DNA from 3 places in the Endozoicomonas sp. ALD040 genome. Region 2 is predicted to be linked to each of the others. Evidence: predicted binding sites of a transcription regulator. Region 2 holds the regulator's gene; each other region holds the start of a gene.

Region 1 (3,820 bases), 750 kb from region 2:
GCAAAAAATCCTGGCGGGCGCTGGCCTGGGCTCGCGCCGTGAGATGGAACGCTGGATCAGCGAAGGTCGAATCTCCGTCAACGGAGAACAGGCCAGCCTCGGCGACCGAGCCTCAGCTGAAGACAAGATTGCTGTCGACGGCCGCCCGGTCAAACTGGAAACCTATGCTTCCGGAATCCGTCGTGTCATCGCCTACAACAAGCCGGAAGGCGAGATTTGCAGCCGCCACGACCCGGAAGGCCGCCCGACCGTTTTTGACAAACTGCCCAGACTTCAGGGCGAACGCTGGATTGCCATTGGCCGTCTGGATATCAATACTTCCGGACTGATGCTGTTCACCACCGATGGTGAGTTGGCCAGTCGCTTGATGCACCCTTCTTACCAGGTTGAACGTGAATACGCTGTTCGAGTGATGGGTAATACAACAGAGCAGAAAGTTAAAAACCTCTTCGATGGCGTCGAGCTGGAAGATGGCCCTGCCCGTTTCACCGATATTGTTGACTCAGGCGGTTCGGGTATCAACCGCTGGTTTCATGTCTGCCTTCTGGAAGGCCGTAACCGTGAAGTGCGCAGACTCTGGGAATCACAGGATTTGACAGTAAGCCGCTTGAAACGAGTTCGTTTTGCCAATGTCATCATTCCTGACCACCTGCGCATGGGTCAATGGGAAGAAGTAGAAAAAACTCACATCGACGAACTGGCGGCTGCCGTTCAGCTATCACCCGCACCCAACACACCAACTCGCAGAGTCGATCCGAGACACACCAAAACCGGCCTGAAAACCAGAGGCACCCGTGGTAAACCTGCTATCAACAAGAAGCGGCCCTCGCCTCACAAAAAGCCTGGTGCTTTCAAAAAGAACAGGCATCGCTGATGTTATCTGAGCTCCAGCCATCGAGTTGGAGTTCTTGGTGATACCCTGAATATGCTTTAATGAGTTTCCATGCTGGCCCTGACCGGGTTCTCACTGGACAGATTAACTGTACTTATATACAGTTATATCTAAACCACACCTGACAGGAGAGGCCCATGTCTATTACCCCCATGTGGCGAGTTGACCGGGACGGAAGCATGTTTACAGATAAAAAAGCCGCTGAAGAATACGATCGCATGTTGGAACTGGCCGGGAATATCACCAGCCTGCTGGAAGATCACTTTGAAATTGATGAGCAACTGGCAGAAGAGATCGGCCTGATGTTCGCCAAAAACAAGGAAGCCTTCGCCAAAGCCTTTAAAGGCAAACCGGACCTGGTGCTCGAGATAGGCCAGACTGCTGAGCAAGACAATGACCCAAATGAGGATCAGACTTCGGCCTGAGCTGGCCTGCCAATATCCGATAACCAAGAGCGGAAAGCCCTGATCCGCTCTGCCACAAACCCTTTTTTATCCCCTCCCATTTAGAACGAATCAGGAATAAAGAGCATGGGTAAAAACAATCATCCATTTCCCTCTGACTCACTTCAGATTCAGCTTTAAAATAGCTCTTTGTGAAAAAAAGTCTTTCTTTCATTCCTGATAGAGAAACCCTTTTTTTTACCAAAAACAGCGGTTCTAAAGGTCATTTTTCCCATAATCAGACCAAGACACTAGTGAAGCAACCCGCCAAGTAGCACTTGTACTGGTTGCTAATACAGCGAATTCCGCTAATATATCGGCCTTTTTGTCTGGCAAGGTATGTAGTCACGACATGACGAGCTTCGTTCCTGGACAGCGCTGGATCAGTGACACCGAAACTGAACAAGGGCTGGGTACCGTTCTGACTTTCGATAGTCGCATGGTAACCCTATTGTTCCCCACCACCGGTGAAACCCGGCTCTACTCCATTAATAACTGCCCGCTATCAAGGGTACAATTTAATCCTGGTGACAAGATAGAAAGTCACGAGGGCTGGACCATGACGGTGACAGAAGTCATCGAAGAGAATGGTCTGCTAATGTATAGAGGCGTTCTTCCCGACGGTAAGCCCAAAGAGCTTCCCGAATCGGAACTGGGCAACTTTATTCATTTCAACAAGCCGCAGGACAGAATGCTGGCTGGTCAAATCGACCAAAACAGCAACTTTTCCCTGCGTTACAAAACTCTGTTGAACAATTGTCGACTACTCAGCTCTCCTGTGAGAGGGCTGCTCGGTGCCCGTACCAGCCTGATACCTCATCAGCTGCATATAGCCCGCGAAGTGTCTGGACGTCATGCTCCCAGGGTAATGCTGGCTGATGAAGTCGGCATGGGTAAAACCATTGAAGCCGGTCTCATCCTGCATCAGCAACTGATCACTGAACGAGCCAGTCGGGTATTGATTCTGGTACCGGAAACACTTCAGCATCAGTGGCTAGTGGAAATGCTGCGTCGTTTCAATCTGCACTTCGGACTGTTTGATGAAGAGCGTTGCCGTGCGATTGAAGATGAAAACCCGTTCAACACAGGGCAACTGATTCTCTGCAGCCTGGACTTCCTGAGCCAGTCCGAACATCGTTTTCAGCAAGCTCTTGAGGTCGACTGGGATCTATTGATCGTCGACGAAGCTCACCATCTGGTCTGGTCAGAAGAAAACCCCAGCCGTGAATATCAGGTTGTGGAAACATTGTCGTCACAAATTCCCGGCCTGCTGCTGTTGACAGCAACACCTGAACAGATGGGACCCGAAAGTCACTTTGCCCGGCTCCGTCTGCTGGACCCTGATCGTTTCCACGATCTGGTGACCTATCAGGAAGAGGAAAAAAACTATGAGCCTGTGGCCGAAGCGGTTCAGGAGCTGCTGGAAAATAACCACCTGCCGGAAGTCGCCTGTCAGCACCTGACCGGTTTCCTGGGTCACGATTGTCAGCCTCTGATCGACCTGATCAATAATGGCTCTTCTGAACAAAAAGAAACGGCCCGCGAACAGCTACTAAAAACCCTCCTGGACCGCCATGGTACTGGCCGGGTTCTGTTCAGAAATACCCGTGCAGCGGTGGGAGGATTCCCCGGCCGTGTTGTTCAGGGGTACGCCCAGAAGCTGCCCGAGCTTTATCAGATTGCCCAGGAAGAAGAAACCGAAGCCCGTGGTTCGCTCTACCCCGAACTGGCTTACCAATCCCATATCTGTGTTGATGATATGGACCCCTGGTGGAAGGTAGACCCACGCATCGACTGGCTGATTAACCTGCTGAAGCTGCTTAAAAAACAGAAAGTGCTGGTGATCTGTGCCAATGCCAATACCGCTCTGGATCTCGAGGACGCTCTCAGAATTCTGTCTGGTATACCCACGGCAGTGTTCCACGAGAACATGACTATCGTAGAGCGGGATCGAGCGGCTGCATGGTTTGCTGATGAGGAATACGGTGCCCAGGTTCTGGTCTGCTCCGAAATTGGCAGTGAAGGTCGCAATTTCCAGTTTGCCCACCACCTGGTGCTCTTTGATCTGCCTGCTCACCCGGATCTGCTGGAACAGCGTATTGGACGGCTCGATCGCATTGGCCAGACTGAGACCATCAAAATCCATGTTCCCTTTATAGAGGGCACCGGACAGGAATTAATGTTTCACTGGTATGATCAGGGCCTCAATGCCTTCGCCGATACTTGCCCGTCTGGCAGCATGGTCTTTGAAAAGTTGGGTGAAGCATTCACTGAAGCGCTGGCGCCTGAAAAGAAAACGACACTGGCAGACATTCAACCATTGATCGAAGAAACCGCAGATCTCAATGCAAAAATGAATAAACACCTTCACAATGGTCGGGATCGCCTGCTGGAAATCAACTCCCGTGGCACCCTCTCCAATGAAGATCTGATTAACGACATCGAAGCACAGGAAGAACCCAGGCAGCTCAAGCGCTATATGGAA
Region 2 (3,820 bases):
ATTAGGCCATCCCTCAAATTGTGATCTGGAAATTCTTCAGAAGACCAGAGTATCCATTAATGAAGAGGGAGCTTATGGTCAAGTTGCCACTGCCGCAACAAGAACACTCAGAGGCTTCGGTACAAAAAAACCACCACACTTTCATTTTGTCTCCCCTGGTTACATTGCCATTGTAGATGGACAAGGCAATCGGTTGGTGGAGATGCTGATTAAGGATGGCAGCTTTTTAGAATTTTATGCGGCCGGGAATGACTCAGCTGAAAGCTTGAAATCTAATGATTTGAAATCTGATAAAAGTTTGAAACCAAATGACTTGACAGCTGATAGCAAAATGACTCCTATCGAAAATTATAAAAATTACAGAAAAATAGATGAACCCAAAAAAGACGAAAAAATTATTGAAGAAACTATTAACTCTATAAAATATATGTTACCAGATGATGAATCTATTGATGTGAGTAAACTAATATACCATAAGTTTGATCCGAAAGAGGATTTTAATATCAAAAGTGCCAAAGCAGTTAAATCCAGATTAGCTATCCATACTGGTAGTAAGGATAATGCCCTTGATATCAGAGAAAGAATATTAGAATGGCTTGATTACAAACATGTAGATTTTGTTAAAGTTTGGCATGGTTTTGATGGCTTTGAAGTAGAAGTTTCAAATGATGCCTGGGATGCACTGCGGAAGAAATTAACTTCTACACAATCATAAATAAAATGCCAAATCCGGAGATTAACCACCTCCGGATTTTTTATTAAAAAAAGCTTCAGGGACTCAGCTTGCGAATTTCAGCCAACAACTCATCACTATGGTGGCAAAGCATGCCTCACCTGCACCATTGACGACCCTCTTGTCAGTTTTTGCTTATCGTCGCAGCCTGGATAATAACTTGCCACCACAAGAATACTGTATATAATCACAGATACTGTATAAAAAAACAGATTGAGAGACCATGATCAAACTGACTAAACGGCAATCCGAGATACTGGACCTGATCAAATCTCATATTGACGAGACAGGTTTCCCACCCACCAGAGCCGAAATCGCCAAGACCTTCGGCTTTCGCTCACCCAATGCTGCCGAAGAACATCTCAGGGCACTGGCCCGTAAAGGCGCTATCGAGATTACCCCCGGCGCCTCCCGCGGTATCCGTATTCCGGACAGCCAGCCTGAAGGCCTTCCGATTATCGGACAAGTTGCTGCCGGGAACCCGATCCTCGCCCAGGAACATATCGAAGACCACCTGATGCTCAATCCCGCTTTCTTCACCCCATCGGCAGACTTCCTGTTAAGGGTAAAAGGAATGAGCATGAAGGACATCGGGATTCTTGATGGTGACCTGCTGGCCGTTCACAAGACAACAGATGTTCGAAACGGTCAGGTTGTCGTCGCCCGGATTGAAGATGATGTCACCGTAAAAAGATTCGAGAAACAGAAAAACAAAGTATTGCTGCATCCGGAAAACGACGAGTTCGAAACCATAGTCGTTGATCTCACTCAGGATGCCTTTGCCATCGAAGGTTTAAGCGTCGGAGTCATCAGAAATCAGTCCTTAGACGGAATAAGATGAGCCTGACCATTACCAGAGACACTACTCACAACAGGCAGCTGTTGTTAAAGGCCCACTACGCTGAAGTGCGAATAACAAACAGCGTCCGGGCTATGCCAGAAGGAAGAATTTATGCTGTACCGAACCAGCAGTGAAAGGCACAATTTTTCAGCCCCAAGCTACCAGACCAATACAGTCTGCATTAACCCCTCGCGCCTAGAAAAGACTTTATCAGGAAAAACTGAAAAGTCTCTGAAGCCCAGTATTAATGAACTCATTCTTTCAGGTCAACCCTGGCAGGCAGAACAACTCCTGACGCCCATGCTCAGTCAGCTGTCCACTGACAGTGAACGTTGGTTGACCCTGATTCTGGCAGATGACACCAGAACCCTGCACTGGTTAAAGAATTGCGACTTAAATCATGACAAGGTGCAAATCTTTAGCTCCAACAATATTAATCAGACATTGGAACTCACCAGGAAAGCGCTGGCATCCGGAACCAGCCACACTGTCATCAGCTGGCTGGGGCATTTGGATAAAGGGTGGCTAACTAAGCTTGAAAGCGCAGCCAGGAATGGACAGTGTCAGGGGCTGGCTATTCGCAGTAGACAGGTTGCATGATGCCCGTCATTTTCATGAAAATGGAGTCAGTGCAGTACTCTGTTCTCAGGAATCTCTTCTTCAGAGGATTGCGGACGAGTGAGTTCAGCAACTTCACGCATGCCAGCATCAAACATGACCTTTGCCACTTGCAAATGGTCCCCTTCAAGATACTGTTTGGCTTCCTCTGAAAATTTCATAGTCAGCAGGGGCTCACCCTCGTCGTCACTGCTTCGCAGAACAATCTCTCCTGTTGGAAGTTCCACAATTTCCAAAAACGATGCAGCCATATTTCGTTCCATAAATAGCGTATAAGAGGGAGAAATCATGCAGCATTGTGACTTATGATGCAATAGGTCAGTAGAGAGTAATGCAAAGTGTTATTGCAGACTGGAAAGTAAAAACCCTTAAAAGAGCTGCAGCTTTTGCCCCCGTATTGCAGCATACACACGATAAACTGGAATTAATCAGGCTGTTAGCGACAGAGCAAAGCCCAACACTTTCGCACCATTCATCGTGCCATAATCAACAGGGCTGATCGCCTCAACCGGAACAGCATATTCGGCAGCACGCAGCTTGAGATCATTCAACATATATTTAACCTGAGGACCCAGCAGAACAACATCGAAACAGGCTACCTGTTCATCGAAATGACTAGCGCCGAAGGCTTCAACCTCGACTTCTTCACTCCGACTTTCAGCTGCTTCGCGCATTTTCTCCACCAACATGCTGGTAGACATACCTGCCGAACAGCACAGCATGATCTTAGTCATAAGATACCTCTGATCAAATTGAACAACAGCCATAAACAACAGAGTTCTAAACATTCCCACAATCATGCACGGTTTGAATCAATCCAGGCACACTATTATGAGTCATGAATCAGATCTAAAAAATCTAATCACCATTCAAGATTGAAATTTCTAAAGTGCCCTACCAACTCCTTGAGGGAGGCAAGAATACTCTTGGCACTTTCTGGCGTCTTAATACCTTTGGTGACTTCACTGGTATCCGAAGCAATCATAATCATACTGCTATTACTTGAATATGATTGTATATTACCATTAGCATTAAAAATATCGTCATAAGCTTTAAGTAAATCTGCCAGCCAACTGTCCGATGACTCCAGCTGCTTTAACTGCTCGAGTTCAGACACTTCTGCAGGTTGCTCATCCATCAATCTGCAAGCATCTTCCAGAGACAGCAACCGGGTCAGCTGCTCACCGTAGGGAGACAATATCTCCGCCAGCATCGAGGAATAGGCTTGACTGGCATGCATCAGAAATGCCTCTCGAAAAGCCTCCTGCTCAAAAGCTTCTGCTCTTTCCCAGGCATCCAGCTGTAAACGGGCATAGTGTAATTTTTTGTTGGTATGGGAACGCCACTGCTCAGACATAATCTTTCTCAAAAATAAAAAGACCTCCACGGATCTCTGTGAAGGTCTTGTTTGTGACGAGGCCAGGTCAGGATTTTTTACGCTTCCTGGTGACTTTTTCTTCCCACCTGCCGTCCTGGAAGGTAGCACTCCACCCTGTCGCCTTACCTTCAGACTCAGTCATAACATACTGAGTCCTGGTTTTGCGACTGTAGCGAATGATTGCGGGATTACCATCAGCATCCTGTCTCGGTGCATCCAGAAGATAATGATACTTTGGATCAATAGCCGC
Region 3 (3,820 bases), 930 kb from region 2:
CGTACCATCTCCAGTCTGTTAAAAAAATAATCCAGCTTTGGGAACAAAACGCTACATTTAATCGTCCAAGCACTCTGAACGTAAAAAGAGCACTTGCGAGCACTTAGCTGCCCGGGGGTGCATTACCTTTTAAACTTCGGAGTCATCGGACTCCTATACTCTCTGTTTTAAATTCTGATTAAAGGAAGTACTCAGAATGAATACACATTTGGTTTCTGGAAAAGGCCTGACTAACTCGGTCATGGCCTCCGTGATGTTCGGGCTTGTGCCCATTTATGTACAGTTTATTAAGCTGTCCGGAAATACCCTGTTCTGGAACAGGGTCATTTTCAGCGCTCTCTGCCTGACAATGGTCTGCTATCGCATGGACCGGCTCCGGGGCTTCAGGGCGGTTTTTCTCTGCCGGAAAACTGTGCTGATGCTATCCCTGGGTGGTTTGATTGTTGGCTTTCAGTGGTGGCTGTTTGTCTGGGGCCCCGTGAATGATAAAACACAGGATCTCTCCCTTGGCTATTTTTTGCTGCCACTCACCCTGGCATTAACCGGCAAGCTGGTATTTAACGAGAGACTGAACAAGGCTCATTACTTTGCCATGGGGTCCGCGTCATTAGGCGTGCTTGCCATGATTTGGCAACAGGGCTCATTACCCTGGGTCAGCCTGGCAGTGGCCGGACTTTATCCGGTGTATTTCATCATCCGTAAACCTTTGCAGGTCGATACCTTGCCAGCCCTGCTTTTTGAGCACCTGTTGTTCCTTCCGGCTGGTATTTTCATACTGATGAGTGATCAGAGTTTTATGCAAAACCTGACCCATTCCGTCACTCTTTGGTATCTGCTGCCAGGTCTGGGGCTACTCTGCAGCCTGTCACTGATCTGCTACATCAACGCCTCCAGGCATCTGTCTGTCAGTTTGTTTGGCCTGTTGAGCTACCTGGAGCCTGCTTTGATATTTGTGGTGGCTGTCACCGTTCTCGGAGAAGTCTTCACCTTACAGCAGTGGCTCAGCTATAGCTTTATCTGGCTGGCAACGGCAGCCATCTGCGTTGACTCGGTCAGGAAGTTCATCCGGTAAACTACAAAGCAGACAAGCAGGTGAGACTCAATCGTCTCACCTTTTAAATAAGACGCGGTGTTATCAGATCATACTTTTCAGAGCCTGACGAATCAGCTCTTCACTGGTCATGCCATCCTTGAGCAACTTACCAATGACTTTGCCGGCTTCCTGGGGTTTATAACCCAGAGCCACCAGAGCACTGACGGCTTCCTGTTCAATATCTTTTGCTTCGGCAGCCATTTCGCCACCGGCAACCAGAGGCTTACCTTCCAGCAGAGGTGCTGACTGCCAACGATCCAGCTTATCTTTCATTTCAACAATCAGCCGCTCGGCTGTTTTTTTACCCACACCCGGCAACTTCACCAAAGTGGCACTATCACCTTCCTGCACACAGCGCACAAAAGCATCAGCTTCTATACCGGACAACAGGGTCAGTCCGAGCTTGGGACCAACCCCATTGACCTTGATCAGAGTTCTAAACAACTCCCGCTCATCACGATTGCTAAAACCGTATAGGAGCTGAGCATCTTCGCGCACTACAAAGTGGGTATATAACACGACCTCCTGACCAACGTCCGGCAGTTTATAAAAAACCGACATCGGAGCTTCCACTTCATACCCGATACCATGGGTCTCTATCAGCAAATGAGGGGGCTGTTTGTCAGCCAGAAGGCCCCGAATTCTTCCAATCATCCTGTTTTCCAAATCTTTTATTTTCTGACTATAAGGTCAGAACGCCTAACAATACGACGAGGGCGTAGAACTCCTGAGAATTGTCACTCTCTAATCACTAAGAGAAGTTCAATTCGATGATCTGAAGGAGCTGCCCCCTTGAAGAAACTTCGCACATTTCTGGGATCACTCTGGCAGATCCTGCCCGAGGCTGGCCTGGCCAGTGAATACCACCCAGCTGTATCCGGTGGCCCTATTCCCATCCCTTTCATCAAGTCACAAAAATCTTTGTTAAAGGAAGATTTCCCGGGACGCCCGGCAAACTCACCTGAGCTTGATAAGCCTGCTCGCAGCTTCATCAGTTATATACAAGGCTACAGCAGCCTCCCGATGAGAGATCGCGCTCTGGTTGCCCTGAGAAGTGCGTACATTTGCAATACCAGACACCTGATCCCGGATATTGCTCAATGTGCACTGGATACGGGACTGAAAGCCAGTGATGTACAAATGGTTTCCCGTGGCCATCTGGCACCGGGCTGGGACAACAAACAACGCCTGTTACTGAAAACCACTGAAGAACTCTACAAAGAACAGATCATAAGTCCGGAGAACTGGAAAGAACTGAAGAAAATCTACACGCCACAACAGATCCTGGATCTGGTGTTTTGCATTGCTTCCTTTCACCTTTGTGTCCACCCAAACTAAGACTGCCCCGTAAGACGACGACGTCGAGTACCCGTAGCACCCGCCATCCTGACCAGACTGGAACGAGTATGAGCATGACAAAGAGCAACCGCCAGAGCGTCCGCAGCATCGGCCTGAGGGGTATCATTCAAGTCAAGGATCGACTTCACCATGTGCTTTACCTGGTACTTATCCGCAGAGCCTTTACCAACCACAGCCTGCTTGACCTGCCGGGCAGAGTATTCCGACACCTCAATATTGTGATTAACCACAGCCACAATGGCCGCAGCCCTGGCCTGACCCAGTTTCAGTGCCGAATCAGCATTTCTGGACATAAACACTTGCTCCACACCAACGGACTGCGGGATGTAACGTTCGATCAAAGTGCTGATGCCTTCATAAATCTGCTGCAAGCGCTCAGGTAGAGGCGCCTCCCGGATGCGAATACAACCGGACGCCACATAATGTGTTTTATTGCCTACTTCTTCAATTAATCCATAGCCGGTAATTCTTGAGCCCGGATCTATCCCCATCAGGATGGCCATTCAGAATGTATTCTCAAGTCAGATGTCGCTATTTTCAATGACAGCGTTTGATGCCCCCCGGGGTCAATGAGTGTGACAGCTTCTGCCAAAAAAATCTGACAGGCGAGGGTTCAAGGTCATGGTTATGTCAAAAGGATACTGTACACCCATACAATATACCAGCGGTGCCGGTGGGTATCAGAAACTTACAATTCAAGAACACTGAATTACCAAATTTGCCTGTGAGTAACGATAGAAGCAGCTTAGTATTTCTCTGGTAATACTTTCGTGGCGAGAACCGCAAAGATCATTGTTCTTGCTCAAGACTGTTTTACTCCACAAGATGATCCGGAAACGATTAATGTCCGACCTGCTAAAAACATTAATGATTATCACAGGCATCATTATTCTATTGTTTATGCTGCTGGTAGGCTTCAATGTCTGGGCGTTCACAGATGTTCCAGCCGGGCTGGTATCTCCGGAACAGAAACAAAAAAACCCCGACACTTTCGTTATCGAGGCTCTTCACACCGACAGAACAACTTAGTCCAGCTGCGCCATCACTTCGGCAGGAATGTCAGCGTTAGTGTAAACATTTTGCACATCGTCCAGGTCTTCGAGACGATCCACCAGCTTCATGATTTTTTCCGCACCGTCTTTGTCCAGTTCAGTCCGGGTAGAAGCGATCATCGCTACTTCGCCGCCCGCTGGTTTCAAACCTGCAGCTTCAATAGCTTCTTTTACCGCCATGAACTCAGTCCACTCAGTGACCACTTCAATGGAGCCATCGTCGTTAGTCAGTACATCTTCGGCACCGGCTTCCAGAGCAGCTTCCATGACAGTGTCTTCATCCAGACCCGGTTCGAAGAAGATTTGCCCCTTACGC

What was found. The regulator LexA, encoded in region 2, represses DNA repair genes until DNA is damaged. The targets are predictions, from matches to a motif close to TACTGTNTANNTANACAGTA.
Region 1: the regulator LexA is predicted to act here: its motif matches at 979-998, upstream of ACOJUN_RS23855 (YebG family protein).
Region 3: the regulator LexA is predicted to act here: its motif matches at 1,770-1,789, upstream of ruvA (Holliday junction branch migration protein RuvA).

What each region holds. Positions count from the first base shown of each region.
Region 1 covers NZ_CP184829.1:6,479,174-6,482,993, forward strand. The annotation lists gene rluB (23S rRNA pseudouridine(2605) synthase RluB) at 1-874, shown strand, start outside; gene ACOJUN_RS23855 (YebG family protein) at 1,030-1,317, shown strand; gene rapA (RNA polymerase-associated protein RapA) at 1,688-3,820, shown strand, end outside.
Region 2 covers NZ_CP184829.1:5,724,223-5,728,042, forward strand. The annotation lists gene ACOJUN_RS20690 (serpin family protein) at 1-715, shown strand, start outside; gene lexA (transcriptional repressor LexA) at 957-1,574, shown strand; gene ACOJUN_RS20700 (SulA-like leucine-rich domain-containing protein) at 1,686-2,174, shown strand; gene ACOJUN_RS20705 (hypothetical protein) at 2,201-2,443, opposite strand; gene ACOJUN_RS20710 (PTS sugar transporter subunit IIB) at 2,621-2,959, opposite strand; gene ACOJUN_RS20715 (DUF6586 family protein) at 3,055-3,549, opposite strand; gene topA (type I DNA topoisomerase) at 3,617-3,820, opposite strand, start outside.
Region 3 covers NZ_CP184829.1:6,650,975-6,654,794, forward strand. The annotation lists gene rarD (EamA family transporter RarD) at 197-1,072, shown strand; gene ruvA (Holliday junction branch migration protein RuvA) at 1,136-1,747, opposite strand; gene ACOJUN_RS24565 (carboxymuconolactone decarboxylase family protein) at 1,886-2,431, shown strand; gene ruvC (crossover junction endodeoxyribonuclease RuvC) at 2,428-2,955, opposite strand; gene ACOJUN_RS24575 (hypothetical protein) at 3,296-3,481, shown strand; gene ACOJUN_RS24580 (YebC/PmpR family DNA-binding transcriptional regulator) at 3,478-3,820, opposite strand, start outside.